One region of the Comamonas testosteroni genome, then DNA from elsewhere that is predicted to be linked to it. Evidence: predicted binding sites of a transcription regulator. Region 1 holds the regulator's gene; the other holds the start of a gene.
What was found. Region 1 encodes NrdR, which represses ribonucleotide reductase genes. Its sites were predicted from a motif close to CACNANATNTNGTG; they were not measured.

Region 1 (3,409 bases):
CAACAAGCAGCCATGCCAGATCAGCCAGCCCTTCAGGGGCGCGCAGTTCCCCTTTCTCGCGGCCAATACGTTGCGTGAAGACGGCCGGCCGCTGTTTCCGGCGACCGGGGTGAAGTTCTTCGAGCAAGACGGTCTGCGCATAGGCGTGGGCTTCATTGGCATGACGCTCAGGAACACGCCACATATGGTGCGGCCCAGCGGGGTCAGAGGGCTGACATTCGCCGACGAGGCACAGACGGCCAATGCGCTGATCCCCCAGCTGAGGGCGCAGGGCGCCGATGTGATCGTGCTGCTGATCCATGAGGGCGGGGCCACCACTTCGGGCCTGCAGGACGATAGCTGCCAGGGCCTGTCCGGCGCCATTGTGCCGATTCTGGAGCAGCTCTCCGGCGAGGTCGATGTGGTGATTTCCGGTCACACCCATCGCTCCTATATCTGCGATTACGCCAGGGTGAATCCCCGCAAGCCGTTTCTGCTGACCAGTGCCGGCCAGTACGGCACGCTGCTGACAGAGGTCAGACTCACAGTGGATGCGCGCACCGGCCGCGTCAGCCGCAAATCGGCGCACCAGACCATCGTGCAGGGCGAGGGCTATCGCAGCGCCGGCAGCCAGGTGGGCTTGCAGCCCGAGTTTCCGGTCTTTGATGCCGATGCCGAAGTGGCGGCGCTGGTGGCGCGCTACAAGGCTGCGGCGCAGCCGCTGGCCGAGGCCGTTGCAGGGCGGCTGGCCGGACCTGTCAGCCGCATGCCGCAAGCCAATGGCGAAAGCGTGATGGGGCGCATCGTGGCCGACGCCATACTCGCTGCCACGCGCGATGCCGCTGCGGGAGGGGCGCAGCTGGCCTTTGTGAATCCCGGCGGCGTGCGTGCCGACCTGGTGCCTGCGGGCGACGGCAGCGTGACCTATGGACAGTTGTTCAGCGTTCAGCCGTTCGGCAATACGCTGATGGTGATGAGTCTGACGGGCGAACAGATTCGCCAGGCACTGGAGCAGCAATTCGACAGCGGCAGCAACACCGTGAATGCGCCGCGCATTCTGCAGGTCTCCGAGGGCTTCAGCTACCGCTTTGACCGCAGCCAGCCCGCAGGACGGCGCGTGAGCGAGCTGCGCCTCGAGGGCCGGCGGCTCGAGATGTCGCAGCGCTACCGCGTGGGACTGCAAAGCTATCTGGGCAGCGGCGGCGACAACTTCAGCATCTTCACGCAAGGCATCGATGTGGTGGGCGGTATGCTGGATCTGGATGCCCTGGCCGGGCATGTGCGCGAGCAAAGCCGCAGCGGCCCGATGGCGCTACCTTTGAAGGAGCGCATCACGCGCGCTCATTAAGGAAATCAGATAATAACCTATCTGATTTCCTTTGAAATTAAGCACTATATGCTCATAAATTAATAGCGAATGCCTGTCGTCAGGCGCGCAAAACAAAAGCCACCCTCGGGTGGCTTTTGGCATGGCGGCGGTCAGGCCTGGGGCTTTCTGGCGGCCTTGGCCTTGGGACTGCGAACCTCATCCATGATGTTCTTGAAGTCGTCCACATCCTCGAAGCTGCGGTAGACGCTGGCAAAGCGGATATAGCCGACCTTGTCCAGGCCCTTGAGTTCATCCATCACCAACTCGCCGAGGCGGCTGGAATCGATTTCACGCTGGCCCAGATTGAGCAGCCTGTCCTCGATGCGCTCTATGGCGGCATCGATGAGCTCGGTGCTCACGGGGCGCTTGCGCAGCGCGATCTGAAAAGAGCCTTGCAGCTTGGCGCGCTCGTATTCGATACGGCGGCCGTCTCTCTTGACCACGGTCGGAAAGCTGACCTCGGGGCGCTCGTAGGTCGTGAAGCGCTTGTCGCAGCCGCCACAGCGGCGGCGGCGGCGGATGAAGCCCCCGTCCTCGGACTCCCGGGTTTCAACCACTTGCGTGTCCGGGTGGTTGCAGAAGGGGCACTTCATGGCAGCTCAGTGCAGCAGGATTTACTTGCTGTAGACAGGGAACTTGGCGGTCAGCGCGGCCACCTTGGCGCGCACGGCGGCCAGATTGGCTTCGTCTTCGGGCTTGTCCAGCACATCGGCCACCAGATTGGCGGTGATGCGGGCTTCTTCCTCGCCGAAACCACGGGTGGTCATGGCAGGGGTGCCGATACGGATGCCGCTGGTCACGAAGGGCTTCTCGGGGTCGTTGGGGATGGCGTTCTTGTTCACGGTGATGTGAGCCAGACCCAGGGCCGCTTCGGCTGCCTTGCCGGTAATGCCCTTGGCGCGCAGGTCCACCAGCATCACGTGGCTTTCGGTGCGGCCGGAGACGATGCGCAGACCGCGCTCGGTCAGCGTTTCGGCAAACACCTTGGCGTTGTTCACGACCTGTTCCTGGTAGGCCTTGAACTCGGGAGTCAGGGCTTCCTTGAACGCCACGGCCTTGCCGGCGATGACATGCATCAGGGGGCCGCCTTGCAGGCCGGGGAAGATGGCGCTGTTGATGGCCTTCTCGTGCTCGGCCTTCATCAGGATCACGCCGCCACGGGGGCCGCGCAGGCTCTTGTGAGTGGTGGTGGTGACCACGTCGGCGTGGGGCACGGGGTTGGGGTACACGCCTGCGGCGATCAGACCGGCATAGTGGGCCATGTCCACCCAGAAGATGGCGCCGACTTCCTTGGCTATTCTTGCGAAGCGCTCGAAGTCGATGCGCAGGGCGTAGGCAGAAGCGCCGGCCACGATGATGCGGGGCTTGTGTTCACGGGCCAGTTCTTCGAGCTTGTCGTAGTCGATGGCTTCGTCGGCGTTCAGGCCATAGGAGACGGCCTTGAACCATTTGCCGGACATGTTCAGCGCCATGCCGTGGGTCAGGTGACCGCCTTCGGCCAGGCTCATGCCCAGAATGGTGTCGCCTGGCTTGGCAAAAGCCATCAGCACTGCCTGATTGGCTTGAGAGCCGGAATTGGGTTGCACGTTGGCGGCTTCGGCGCCAAAGATCTGCTTGATGCGGTCAATGGCCAGTTGCTCGACCACGTCCACATGCTCGCAGCCGCCGTAGTAGCGCTTGCCAGGGTAGCCTTCGGCGTACTTGTTGGTCAGCTGGGAGCCCTGGGCTTCCATCACGGCGGGCGAGCAGTAGTTCTCGCTGGCAATCAGCTCGATGTGCTCTTGCTGACGATGGTTTTCAGCTTCAATAGCTGCAAACAGTTCGGGGTCGACTTTCGCGACGGTATCGGTGCGTTGAAACATGGCAGTCCTGTGAACTTAGAAATTCCCTTGAGGCCAAGGGCTGCCCAGGCGAACGGCTGAAACGCTTGCAGGCTGCAGTCGCTGCGGCTCTGGGCGGTACGCTCCCCGGTGGTTCACAGACCTTGCAGTCTGCCGGATTCCACGTCAGCGGCAGAAAATTCTGCGCCTATCGCCAGTTGCGTACACCCGCTAGTGTAGC
Region 2 (3,409 bases), 980 kb from region 1:
GCTTCGCCGTACAGGTCGTGCAGATCGGGAGCGTCAGCGGGCGAGAACAGGGTCCACTGGCCTTTTTCCATCACGCGCTTCATGAACAGGTCGGGAATCCAGTTCGCCGTGTTCATGTCGTGGGTGCGGCGGCGGTCGTCGCCGGTGTTCTTGCGCAGCTCCAGGAACTCTTCGATGTCCAGGTGCCAGGACTCCAGATAGGTACAGACTGCGCCCTTGCGCTTGCCGCCCTGGTTCACGGCCACGGCCGTGTCGTTGACCACCTTGAGGAAGGGAACCACGCCTTGCGATTCGCCGTTGGTGCCCTTGATGCGCGAGCCCAGGGCACGCACACGGGTCCAGTCATTGCCCAGGCCGCCGGCAAACTTGGACAGCAGAGCGTTTTCCTTGATGGATTCGTAGATGCCGTCCAGGTCGTCGGGCACGGTGGTCAGGTAGCAGGACGACAGCTGCGAGCGCAGCGTGCCGCTGTTGAACAGCGTGGGGGTGGACGACATGAAGTCGAAGGACGACAGCAGTTCGTAGAACTCGATGGCACGGGCGTTGCGGTCGGGCTCGTTCAGCGCCAGGCCCATGGCCACGCGCATGAAGAAGGACTGGGGCAGCTCGATGCGGGTCTTGCGCACGTGCAGGAAGTAGCGGTCGTACAGGGTCTGCAGACCCAGGTAGTCGAACTGCTCGTCGCGCTCGGCCTTCAGGGCCTTGGCCAGACGGGGCAGGTCGTAGTTCAGCAGCTCGGGGTTGAGCAGCTCGTTGTCCACGCCTTTTTGCACAAAGCCGGGGAAGTAGTCGGCATAGGCGGCCTGCATTTCTGCGGGCTGCACGTCGCGGCCCATGACTTCGCGCACGATGGTGTGCAGCAGCAGGCGGGCGGTGACGTAGGTGTAGTCAGGGTCTTTTTCGATCAGCGTACGGGCGGCCAGGATGGATGCCTTGTAGACCTCGGCCAGAGGCACGCCGTCGTACAGATTGCGCAGGGTTTCGGCCACGATGGGCGCGGACTGGATGTCGGCATTCAGATTGCGGCAGGAAGCGACGATCAGAGCCTCCAGGCGCTCCTGGTCCAGGGGCACGCGCTGGCCGTTGTCGGTCACATGCAGCACGGGTTTGGCGGCGGCAGCGGCGGCCACTTCGGCGGCCTTCTTCTGCTCGGCACGTTCCTGGTTGCGGCGCTCGCGGTACAGCACATAGGCGCGGGCCACGTCCTGATGACCGGCGCGCATCAGGCCCAGCTCGACCTGGTCCTGCACATCTTCAATATGGAAGGTGCCGCCATCGGGACGCGAGCGCACCAGTGCGCGCACCACGCCTTCGGTCAGTTCGTTGACTGTGTCGCGCACGCTGGCAGACGCTGCGCCCTGCGCGCCGCGCACAGCCAGGAATGCCTTGGTCAGGGCCACGGCAATCTTCTGGGGCGCGAAAGCCACCACATCGCCGCTGCGGCGGATGATCTGATAGCTGTCATTGGGGGAGGAAGAATTGGCTGCACCGGCAGGTGCGGCAGAAGGCAGTGAGTTCAACGCTTCTTGCATAAGTTCCTCTGAGTCAATATGTGGATAGGCAGACAAAGGCCTGCACTGTGGGCAGGCCATCAAAAACACGATTCGGCGCCTCGGTTTACACATGGTTTGCACAGGGTGTGCACAACTTGTAAACACTAGATATGGGGTCTGAGGCTCTTCAAAACACTACCGGTAGTGTATCGCGCTTAAATCCGAGCGACCTGATGAAACTACTGAATCTGGCATTTCTAGCGTCGCTTGACAGCCGCAAAAACGACTTCATCCCGCATGAATAAAGGCCTGTGGCGCGGTTGCGCGCGGCGGCAGATCGGGCCGGAAATATGTAAAAAATTTGCGTGTTTGATGCAGGCGACAGTTGTTGCGCGCGCGCCATTGACATGCCGTTTCGAAGCCCCGCAACGATGGATGCTTGGGATTCTCAAAATGAGGAGCACATAGCGCCTGCCAGTACAAGATTTCAGCTACGAATATGTATGAAATCGACGGCTGAAAGGCGGGAGATGCTATGAAGATTTCAGGCAGTGCCTGAGTCTGCCGGACCGGGGGGGAATTTCCAGCTTCGGGTGCTGCCTGCGCTGGCCAGCTGCTGCTGCAGCCACTGCCAGTCGAAACCGGGTCCGGGGTCCTGCTTGCGTCCGGGGGCGATGTGCTCGTGCCCGGCGATGTAGCGCACCGGATATTGCGCCGCAATGGCTATGCAAAGCTGCTGCAGGGCCTGGTACTGCGGAGCTTCAAAGCTCAGGCCTTCCAGGCCTTCGAGTTCGATGCCGATGGAGTCGTCGTTGCAGCGCTCGCGCCCGCGCCACTGGCTCACGCCGGCATGCCAGGCACGGTCGTCGCAGCTGACGAACTGCCAGATTTCGCCCTGACGCGTGATAAAGAAATGTGACGAGACTTCGAGGCCGCGAATGCCCTGGTAATAGGAGTGGGCGTCCCAGTCCAGCTGATTGGTGAACAGCTGCTGCACCGCGCCTGTACCGTACTGGCCCGGAGGCAGGCTGATGGAGTGGATGACGACGAGGTCGATCTGCGCATCCACGGGGCGAGGGCCGAAATTGGGAGATCTCAGCGGACGCGCCGCACCATACCAGCCGGCCTGCCAGGGCTGCTGTGGCAGCGGCAAGGATGGAGAATGGGGTGCGGGATCAGACATTGTCGCTCTGGTGTTTGCTGCCTTCGGCCGGCAGGTCTATGCCCAGACGGTCGATGCGGTAGCGAATCTGGCGCAGGCTGATGCCCAGTCTGGCCGCCGTGGCTGTGCGGTTGAAGCCGTTGTCCTGCAGGGCTCTGACCAAGATGCTGCGCTCCTGTTCATCCAGCCAGCCTTGCAGATCCTCCGGCAGCGTGGCCGGACTGCCTGCGTGCTGAGTTTGCGGCGGCGGTGCGCTCGATGCCAAAGCGTCCGAGGAAGCGGCTGCCGCCACACCAGTGCCCTCGGCCGGAACGCCGGATTCGGGCAGGCGCAGCGGGCCTTCCTCGCCCAGTGCAATGGCGCGGTGCAGCACGTTCTCCAGCTCGCGCACATTGCCAGGCAGCGGGAGCTGGGCTATCTGGCTCAGGCTGATGTCGTCCAGCTCCGGCGTAGCCAGTCCGGACTCGCGGGCCAGCTTTTGCAGCAAAGCCTGGCATAGCTGGCCCAGGTCTTCACGGCGCTCGCGCAGCGCGGGCAGTTCGATTTCGATGACATTGAGACGGTAGAACAGGTCCTGGCGGAAATTGCCGGCCTGCACTTCCGCTCCCAGATCGCGGTGGGTGGCGCTGACGATGCGCACATCGACGGCTTCTTCCTGGGTGCTGCCCAGCGGACGAATCTTGCGTTCCTGAATGGCGCGCAGCAGCTTGGCCTGCATGGCCAGGGGCAGGTCGCCGATTTCATCGAGAAACAA

Region 2: a site for NrdR is predicted at 1,656-1,669, ahead of F0P97_RS23565 (ribonucleoside-diphosphate reductase subunit alpha). Genes of this name have one in related genera too.

What each region holds. Positions count from the first base shown of each region.
Region 1 is NZ_CP043568.1:4,127,477-4,130,885, reverse strand. It holds gene F0P97_RS19020 (bifunctional metallophosphatase/5'-nucleotidase) at 1-1,327, shown strand, start outside; gene nrdR (transcriptional regulator NrdR) at 1,459-1,941, opposite strand; gene glyA (serine hydroxymethyltransferase) at 1,963-3,210, opposite strand; ZMP/ZTP riboswitch at 3,246-3,400, opposite strand.
Region 2 is NZ_CP043568.1:5,110,052-5,113,460, reverse strand. It holds gene F0P97_RS23565 (ribonucleoside-diphosphate reductase subunit alpha) at 1-1,532, opposite strand, end outside; gene ampD (1,6-anhydro-N-acetylmuramyl-L-alanine amidase AmpD) at 2,038-2,676, opposite strand; gene F0P97_RS23555 (sigma-54-dependent transcriptional regulator) at 2,669-3,409, opposite strand, start outside.